DNA from 3 places in the Paenibacillus sp. P4_A7 genome. Region 3 is predicted to be linked to each of the others. Evidence: riboswitches for the same ligand, from Rfam matches in the RefSeq annotation. Region 3 holds a riboswitch; each other region holds the start of a gene.
What was found. A riboswitch is a leader RNA that binds a small molecule or an ion and turns the genes downstream of it on or off. The one in region 3 is predicted to bind cyclic di-AMP.
Positions count from the first base shown of each region.

Region 1 (3,275 bases), on a different contig from region 3:
ATTTTTCGGTGAAAAACTAGGTGGATTCGCGTTTACACGTAACGGTTGGGTACAATCTTACGGCTCACGCTGCGTGAAGCCGCCGGTTATTTACGGAGATGTTATATTCAAAGAGCCAATGACTGTAACGGAAAGTGTATATGCACAATCACTAACAAACAGGCCTGTAAAAGGAATGCTGACTGGACCTATTACGATTTTGAACTGGTCATTCCCACGAAACGACATTACACGAGAACAAGTAGCTTACCAAATTGCACTGGCTCTGTCTGAGGAAGTAAAGGCGCTTGAAGCAGCGGGTATTGAAATGATTCAAGTCGATGAGCCTGCTTTGCGTGAAGGACTACCGCTTAAACGGAGTGAGTGGGATGCTTACTTGAAATGGGGAGTACATGCATTTCGCCTGTCAACAGCAGATGTTCGTGACACGACACAAATTCATACGCATATGTGCTATTGTGAATTCCATGACATTATTGACTCGATTCTAGCGCTTGATGCAGACGTTATATCCATTGAGACATCTCGCAGCCATGGTGAACTAATTCACAGCTTTGAGGAGAATACGTACGACCAAGGTATTGGTCTAGGTGTATATGACATTCATAGCCCTCGTGTACCGTCCGTTGAGGAGATGGTCAGCATGATCAACCGTGCGCTTAAGGTGCTCGATCCTACCCTCTTCTGGATCAATCCAGACTGCGGCTTGAAAACACGCGGCATGGAAGAGACCGTTGCATCGCTTCGCAACATGATGCTGGCGACTTACCAAGTAAGAGAGAGTGCTGTTCAAGTTTCACTGTGAAATTTATCAATAGATAATTATTTTTAAGTTTTCATTTTTATAAGTATTTATATAGCTCAGAGAAACGATTGTTTCTGCGATTAAGGAGATAGCTAACAGCTATCTTCTTGTAAAATGCCATCAAAAAACCACTCGGGCCGACTTTGGTTCATTATGAACCAAAGGACCTGAGTGGCCTTTTTGACGAAATTTTCAGTTAATTCAACGATACATAATGGATAGCCCGTTGTCTTAACACAAATTCTTCGGACTCATTAACGATTTGAGCTGAATCGGCAGTTAGAGCAGCAATGTGATTGACCGCATCTGTAAAACAGTTAAATATGCGACCGTCTTGATTAGTCTTGTCATAATGGTAATCGTTCAAAGTAGAAAGAACGATACTGCCAATGAAGGAAACAAGCAGATCACTACAGCGATCCAAGTCGAACATATCCTCGTTGTCATTTACAAAGAGCTCACTCCAACCATAACCCTGGTTGCTTGTTACTCGAAGACACACGCGAAAGCCTGCGGAATCGATTGCGAGAGCGGGGATTACGAACAACTCAATTCGAGAGACCGATAAAGAAGGGGACTGTTCAGCAAAAAAGGGTACTTGGTTAGAAGATTGACAAAACATAAATAAACCTCTCCTCTTTCCGCTTACGAGGTTAGCTGTCGGATTCGGGCTAGAGAGAATGCCCTACCAGGGTTACAAATCCCCGGATTCACCCCTTGCGAATGTAAAAACTACAAGTTCGCGTTGGTTCCCCCGTTTTTTCAATCGAAAAATTCAGCGTTTTTTGGTTTGTTCTTATATTTTAAATCGCTTTACACCGTTTGTAAACCATTAAACAGACCAAACCGAAGACGGATTGGTCTGTTTAATGGCTTGAGATCGTATCAAGCTTTATCTGAAGGCGCTATCCAATCCTGAGACCAAGCTTGAATTTCGCGAATAATCGGCTCAAGCGCTCGGCCTTTCTCGGTTAACGAATATTCAATGAGAACAGGTATTTCTGGATAGACCTGACGGTCAATTATCCCTTCAATTTCCAGTTCCTTGAAGCGTTCAGACAATAGTCTGCCGCTAATCGGTAATGCGGACTGAACAGCACAGAAGCGCTGCGGCCCAGCTAATAGTTGATTTATGATTAGGCCGGTCCAACGTTTGCTAATCAAGTCCATTCCCTTCTGGAAACGGGGACAAAGGGTTGGCTGTTCCATGCATATCACCTCTTTTTAATTCCTTCTAATTATAACTTCAATAACTTATTTATACAAGCAAACCTCAGTATTGTTAATAACTTGACTACGTTTAGTGATGAAAGTATAATTAGTTACAAATAGTAAGTAACATRAGGGGGCATCAATTATGAATCCATTATTTTTGGCACATGGCTCACCTATGCTAGCCATTGAACAAAATGAATATAGTCAATTTCTTCAGCAAACGGGGGCTAAGCTGCAGCCGAGTGCAATCGTAATTTTTACAGCGCATTGGGAAACAGAAGAGATAACCATTTCATCGAAGGACGATGAATATGAAACGATATATGATTTTTATGGATTTCCAGATGAGCTTTACAAGCAGAAATATCCGGCAAAAGGATCCACAAGAATCGCTGCTCTAGTAGGGAAGCTCTTGAACGATAAGGGCATAGAGACAGCATTTGACACAGAGCGCGGACTTGATCATGGCTCATGGACGATGCTGAAGCATATGTTTCCGATGGCAGATGTTCCTGTTGTTCAAGTATCTGTAAACCCATTCCGACCTGCGGAGGAACAGTATCGAATTGGTGAAGCACTGCGAAGTTTAAGCGCAATGAATATTTTGCTGATCGGAAGCGGCGTTACGGTACACAATCTACGAGCAGTAAATTGGGGACAGAAGGAAGCGGAAAGCTGGGCACTTGAGTTTGATCAATGGTTAATTGATAAAATGAGCATTCAGGATTTAAAATCCCTTTTTCAATATGAAAAACTTGCGCCGCATGCTAAAATGGCAGTACCTCGTGCTGAACATTTCGTACCTTTATATATAGCAATGGGCAGCGGCAATGCTGCAACAGCGCCCAAAGTCATTTATCGCAGCTATGAGTTTGGTACACTTAGTTATTTATCACTGCAATTTTAATATTCCATTCAACTAAAGTAGGTGAACAGCTTGATTAATTCAAATATTTCTGCAATATTGAAGGATAAAATAAAAAGAATAGAAAACGGTCAGGGCGATATCTATGTTGTCGGACCTATTAATTTACCTGTTGATGTAGACGGTGAGACGAAAACGTTCCACTGGTATAGCTGGCTTCGCAAGGAAGCGGGCGAAGAGCAATCGGTCGAGGAGCTTATTGAAGATTTAAATCATTTCTCCTATGCTGATATGCAGCAATCGAGTGTGCTAGTGTATGGTGATTTTGAGAATCATGCAGATGCGCTGATTCGGATGCATAGTATATGTCATACGGGGGATATTTTTGGG
Region 1 covers NZ_JBFUHJ010000124.1:10,140-13,414, reverse strand. The annotation lists partial or broken gene metE (5-methyltetrahydropteroyltriglutamate--homocysteine S-methyltransferase) at 1-805, shown strand, start outside; gene AC1DWN_RS16425 (hypothetical protein) at 1,002-1,427, opposite strand; cyclic di-AMP (ydaO/yuaA leader) riboswitch at 1,433-1,596, opposite strand; gene AC1DWN_RS16420 (winged helix-turn-helix transcriptional regulator) at 1,691-2,014, opposite strand; gene AC1DWN_RS16415 (DODA-type extradiol aromatic ring-opening family dioxygenase) at 2,160-2,927, shown strand; gene AC1DWN_RS16410 (GTP cyclohydrolase II) at 2,958-3,275, shown strand, end outside.
Region 1: another riboswitch for cyclic di-AMP. It lies ahead of AC1DWN_RS16425 (hypothetical protein); the one in region 3 lies ahead of AC1DWN_RS03265 (hypothetical protein).

Region 2 (3,275 bases), on a different contig from region 3:
TGCCTAAGCCATGCGTCCGCGCCTGGCAATCCAAGCGTGGTCTCATAGGCTTGACGTGCTGAAATAGCTCCCGTATTCAAGAAACGAGAGAGACCGCTCGATTGCTCTTCAGCGTAAGCATCACGGCTATTCGCATAGATGGCTAATCGTTCTCGAACAAATCGATCCAGCTTGCCAGTGGATTTAGCGGGGCCATATCCGGCCGTCGACTCACCAAGCGCACAAGAGGCATGATTAGGCAAGGAGAAGCGGGATGAGATACTTCCACTTATTTCACATAACGTAGTAAGGTCGTGAATGGTTGCTGTGCCCATAGGGGTATAACTTTGCAGCATGTAGCTGCTCCACATTCGGTAGAATGGCGTAAATACTTTGTAGGGTTCAGAGCGTCTAGCAAAAGCTTGAAAGCTCTCTAAATCAGCAAGCGACGCATCCTCAATAGACAACCAGCGACTGCCTAGCTTAAACGCGGCTTGCTGCAGCCTCTCATCGCGGCTGCGGGAGTAGGGGGTATAGTCTGCATGCACGATAATCTCATCAATGGAATGCTGTTGCAGCAGCGCCTCTACGATCTCTACTGGATCGCCGTATAAAACATGCAATTCTTTCTGAGCTTCGGAGTAGCTATGCAATAAGGAGGCTGCTTGGCCAATGAAATTACGTCCACTATGGCTTGTGAGCTGACCTTCACCTGTTAAAATCGGATCTAATATAAGTAAATGGATGCCCATTGTATTCTTAGTGCGTAAATAATCAAATGCGCGGAGATCGGAAACGCGCAAGTCCTTGCGATGAATAAATAAATACATCGGATATAGCTCCCTTCAAAGCAGCAGGTTATAAGCTTATCCCACTCATCAGTGAAATAGAAACAACAAAGCCGCATGTGGTTTGTCGACAAGGACAAACTACTGCGGCTTGGCTGTAAGAACTTACTGTAGCATCCTAGGTAGAAGGGTGCTTACTCTACTTTATTGTTCGTCAGCAAATTTCTCGAAAGTGTCCATTGACATCACACGACGTGCTGTCACGAAACGTTTCTCATAATAAGAGGAGTCAAGTTTGTCTGTTACTACCCCTCTGGATGTGGAGGCGTGTGCAAACTTACCATCTCCAATATAAATGCCAACATGGGATATAGCGCCATTATTGCCGCCAGACGTGTCGAAGAACACGAGATCTCCCGCAATTAGGTCTGCTTTAGCGACCTTCTTGCCTGACTTACCTTGGGATGTAGATGTACGGGGAAGATCCACGCCCATTTTATCGAACACATAGGTAGTAAAACCGGAACAATCGAAGCCTTTCGACGTATTTCCTCCACCTTTGTACGGGCTACCAATAACATCATTGATATATCCGTCTAGTTTGGAGTCTGCGAAAACGCTTCCCGCTTGAAAAGTAAGGATGAGTACTAAACCTAAAAGTAATGCGCTAATCTTCTTCAATTGTAAAGCTCCTTCCAGTGCCGACGAGGTTAGCTGTGGGGTTCGGTTGAAGGTTCCCTATGATTCCTCAGGCGCTGAACGAGTCAGACGTCGGAATCAATTCACCCAAAGTGGTTCCCCCGTTTCCCGTTAGGGAATTTGGCAGGTTTGTATTGCTTTGAAGAATTATTCGATTATTTTCATTGATCTCCTGCCTTTACTGTTAATTTCTAATAATTCTCATGGAACTTTCTGACTAAAAGGTTCGTTTAAACATTTTTCATGTAATATAAACATCTTTGAGTAGTTCTTTCTAACTAAAAAGGAATAACTCAATTTCATTAATTATGTATACACTCCTTAAAATATACCGAATAGACCGGTAGCTCCTTTGCTGCATGGACAAGTTGAAATAGCTAGAAAGCACGATTCTACGCGGTTTTACATTGAAAGATTAGAAAATTTTCATACTAAAAAGCCTCTCAACCTACGCTGCAGCGCAGAAAGGGAGGCTCTAATAACTAGTTATTTCATTTGCAAGGAATCGTACTGCGTTGCGATCGTCCATACCTTCATAAGCGTGCGTACTAGGTTATAGCCTTGATGTAGGATGAGTGCGAACAGTCCGGCCCAGATTAGCGATAGACTTGTAACGACGAGTCCAATTCCTGCACCGATAGCCCACATGATCAACGAGATGGAAGCATAGGTAAGGAAGTTTTTGATGGAATGCCATAAGTAGCGGAACACGCCCTCGCCTGATACAGCACCGAATTGCATCGCTAGAAAAAGCAGATGAAGCACTGTTGCCCATAGAATCCATATTACGGTACTAGGAAGCATCGTTTGTAGTAGATTGGGTACCGAGCCGCTATGCAAAAAGGAACCGAAGGCGCGTGGCAGCAGCCACCAAGCAGGAGCTAACGTAAGTACAGTTTCCACCCAGTATAAGAGCAGAACGGGCTTCCAGGCCTTCTTAATGCCTTCAAGGAAACGGGTGCTGCCGTTACTTCTGGCTTGGTGCAGAGAATAGAATAGTCCGGCATTGAACAAAGGTGTCAGCAGCATCCGAATGGCGAACAGTCCACCAAGCATCCATAAGTAGGGAGACACCAGATCCGTTTTGATTAGCTGAAACTGGGCTTCTGTCATGAACAGCTGAACGGCGTTATCAGATGGAGAAGCGCTGGGGAAACGTCGTAATAGCGGCGCTACGACAGAATCAATAAAACGGTACAGAAAGAACCCCCAAAGCAATTGATACAGAAAAAGTAAGATCACGAGATAAAAATGTTTGACTGCCAGGGACCAGCCTTGCTTCATATATATCTTCATCTTTTATCGCTCCTTGAACCCATATACTTACCAGCTGAATGACCCAAGCAGCCCTTCAATCAATTTCGAAACGCCGAGGCTCCACCTTGTGCGTGTTTCATCAGGCAACTGCGCTTGCATATAGTTGTTGATCAGCTTGTTGTCTAGTACATTTCTGTGTTCTGGATCGACGACGGCCCATACAAGTGGAGCAGTGTGAACCTGCTTATATTGAATATGAGAGCTGTCTGCATTCCATTGCTTTGTTACGGTCATGCCGTCTTTGAACTGCATAGTAATTGGAATCGAACCGTTGATACCACCATATTTTTTAATGAGAACGGTTGATTCGTACATTTGTACGCCATCCTGCTTAACTGGCTTTACTTGGATCGCTTCTACAGCAAAATCGGCCATTTGGTTGTGATAAACGTATTGATTGAAGTAATCATGCCACTTCGTTTTCGTTACCTGCTCGACAACGCGCTGGAAGTCGGCAGTAGAAGGATGCTTGAATTTATATTTTTGAAAATA
Region 2 covers NZ_JBFUHJ010000085.1:11,574-14,848, forward strand. The annotation lists gene AC1DWN_RS13580 (cryptochrome/photolyase family protein) at 1-809, opposite strand, end outside; gene AC1DWN_RS13585 (C40 family peptidase) at 972-1,448, opposite strand; cyclic di-AMP (ydaO/yuaA leader) riboswitch at 1,452-1,602, opposite strand; gene AC1DWN_RS13590 (hypothetical protein) at 1,953-2,762, opposite strand; gene AC1DWN_RS13595 (M1 family metallopeptidase) at 2,790-3,275, opposite strand, start outside.
Region 2: another riboswitch for cyclic di-AMP. It lies ahead of AC1DWN_RS13585 (C40 family peptidase); the one in region 3 lies ahead of AC1DWN_RS03265 (hypothetical protein).

Region 3 (3,275 bases):
CGCTAACATGACGATGAACGCAAGCGGTAAAAATACACGAACATTCGCTTTTACAAAATCTTGAAAGAAGTTTCCGATCGTTCCGCCCTTGCTCGTAATGGCTCTTACGAATGCAATGGCTACACACAAGCCTGTAGCGGCGGAGGTGAACATCAGCATCGTAATAACAGCCATTTGCGAGAAGTAGGACAAGCCGGTTTCTCCGCTGTAATGCTGAAGATTTGTATTCGTCATAAAGCTAATAATGGTATTGAATGATAGCGTCTGTTCCATGTTGTCGATACCATTCGGGTTAAAGGGCAGAAACTTCTGCATCCGTAATATAAAATAACCGAAGGCGACGAGTGCAATGTTCGTAATAATGAAGCTAAGTGCATAAACTTTCCAAGTCATTCCCTTGCGATCTTTTAAACCGAGCAGCCAATAAATAGGGCGTTCTGCAAAAGAGAACCATTTATCCGTCCGGTTTTCTTCGTTTGAGAATACGTGAAACAAATAGGTGCCCAAAGGTTTAACGAGCAGCACCAATATGATAATAACGATAGCAATTTGAAAAATGCCCATGTTTTACATATCCTCCTCAGAGAGCTTTGTTGAAAAAAGTTAAAATTTCTCTGGGTTAATTAAGGCGTAACCCAAATATACAAAGATAAGCACCGTAAAAATGTAGACGATGATCATTTTCGTTCGCCTCCCGAATCCTGAATAACGCGTTCGCACCAAAATAAAAATGCGGAAAATAACCCAAAGGTCGCGGCTAGAATCAATACCATGTACACATCCAACATGTACGTTCACTCCCCGTATTTTCGATTATTGAATTCCATCATTCCATTAGCATTCTGCCAAGAAACGATACCTCGCTGCTCGTGGTATAGATGATATAATTGGCCCCCACAGCTTTATAAATCATACGAGGGTTATTCGTGTGTGTAATGACGTAAATCGGTTTAGACGTCCATTTCCTGCAGAGCTGAATATATCGGCAGCATAGGGTAAAGCTTCTTTCGAATAGGAACACTTTCCCTACAGAGAAATCGGGCACAGTCCAAGTGTTTATATCTTTCGTATCTACCATCAGAATCCGCTTCACTCCAAGCAATTCCATTCTTCGCTTTTCTTCGGAGTTGTTCACGATTGCGGCGACAGGAAATCCTTGAGCGATTAGGTGACGAATGAAGCCTTCGCCTGTATGGTTCGGTGCAGATACAAGGATGTATTCTGGTTCTATCATTTCGATTCTCCTCCTGGTTAGTTGAAGAGAAGACAACAAAAAAGAAGCCTGCTAGAAGAGGAACTCTTCTCGCGGCTTCTGAAGGCACAGGAAATAAATCCGTGACTTTCGCACGATAGTCGTTGCCTCTCTCGATACGCTTGCGAGGTTAGCTGTCGGATTCGGGCGTGAGAGTCGCCCTACCTATGTACAAGTAGCTTGCACATAAGATTCACCCCATGCGCCGGATACGTTGTCCCGCTCGGACTTCGATGATCACGGCTGCTGTTGGTTCCCCCGTTCCTTTGTTCAAGGATTCAGCGATAAAGATGCATGGTGAAACATATTTTCTATATTTTAAAAAACCACAGCCTTTACGCCCTGTGGTCGTAGCTTCCGATTACAAGCTTCATCATCCTCTCTCTCCAAAACAACACTTATCAAATGAATGAATCCTCATTTATAGATGCTGCCTATACCACGCTTACGAGGTTAGCTGACGGATTCGGGCGGTGAGAGTCGCCCTACCCAGTCCTCAGGAATGAACTGCATTCCTGTGACCGGGATTCACCCCAAGCATCACACCAGAACAGCTCTCACACCGTCCGTGCAACACTTTCATGTGGTTCCCCCGTTTTTCTTTATAGATAAGGATTTATAAGTATTCACTTATAAACGTACTTATCTATCACCGCGAAACGAAAGCTTTTGCCGTAGAAGACGGCGACAGCCGTTTACGCTTGTGAAAATTAAGCGTTCTAAGAAGGAAACGTTGTATGAATCCTGAGATGAATCATACGCCTGACAAAAATTTCTGTAAAGAATAACTATGATTCAAATTTTACAATAAACGGCACTTAGAGGGATCTTATAACCATCACACCCCCTATATACTCCGTGTAGCTAGTATTATCTCGGTATCTCTTGCTTATTGCAAAATAGTCAGCTTGAAGAAGCAATATGGCAGATAATAAAGGCATGATGTAGATTGATGCGCTTTCATCGACTAAATTGGTGGAATTATAACCAAGGAATGCTCAAATTGGGGTTTACATTTTTATACCGCCGGAGTAATATTCAGTTCAATACCATACTGATTCAAATAAGGATGGGCATCTGCTGCTTATCCAAAACGCATAAATCCCGAATAGGGATGCGGGGGATCCAAACGAAGGTATTCGTAAGCTAGAATCCCTCATGGGGTGAATCCTGTAAGGCATGCTGAAAGCATGTCGCAGGTAGGGCGCTCGCAAGCCCGAATCCGTCAGCTAACCTCGTAAGCGTATTGTGAGAGAACCGTTACCCGTACTTTCTTCGCATGATGATGCGAAAGAAGCCCGTGTRCAGATTTCTCTGCTCACGGGCTTTTTAGTGTGCTATCTTCTATTAAACTTATGAAGAAAGAAGAGTGGTAGTATTGAATATCACTAAACCTCTGCCGGTTGTACATAGCGACTACTTGAAGAACTGTAGGGTTGGCTTAATGGAGATTTATCGGTTTGATTGCAAGCTCCTTGAGAAGCAGATGCCCGAAATCACCAGTGGATGCAATTGCGGTATACTCAAAATCGCAAGCGGCAGCATTAATGGCTGGAGTGAATATATACTTCCATGTGAGAAGAGAAATGCGGATTTGGTCCAGTGGGCGTCCGTTTTCAACCATCTCAAAGGCCTCTCGGTACCCGACGCGCTTATGTTTGCTCAATCTCATGCAGAGGCGTGGGGGCAGGATAGAACGGATCTTGTCAAATCTGCTCTTTCAGACTTAGCGGACAAGCTGTACACGAGAACTCTATTTCAGGAACCGATTTCGGATGATGAGATGTTGGATCGTTCCTATTTGATTGATCTATCTCAATCCTATTATGCTTTTTAAGCAATAGAAAAGAAGGGCCGACACCAAGCAGGTTGTCTACTTGGTGTCGGCCCTTCTTGCGTCTTTATTCCTTTATAGCTGTTTCATAAGCTTTCTTATAGAACCTGCTCTAGAAATCGCTTTGCACGTTCGCTCTCCGGATTAGTGAAGAATTGCTCCGGCTTCGCGCGTTCGACGAGCTTGCCA
Region 3 covers NZ_JBFUHJ010000011.1:26,784-30,058, reverse strand. The annotation lists gene kdpA (potassium-transporting ATPase subunit KdpA) at 1-564, opposite strand, end outside; gene AC1DWN_RS03270 (potassium-transporting ATPase subunit F) at 604-681, opposite strand; gene AC1DWN_RS03265 (hypothetical protein) at 827-1,234, opposite strand; cyclic di-AMP (ydaO/yuaA leader) riboswitch at 1,356-1,546, opposite strand; cyclic di-AMP (ydaO/yuaA leader) riboswitch at 1,680-1,877, opposite strand; cyclic di-AMP (ydaO/yuaA leader) riboswitch at 2,337-2,512, shown strand; gene AC1DWN_RS03260 (hypothetical protein) at 2,631-3,089, shown strand; gene AC1DWN_RS03255 (amino acid ABC transporter ATP-binding protein) at 3,185-3,275, opposite strand, start outside.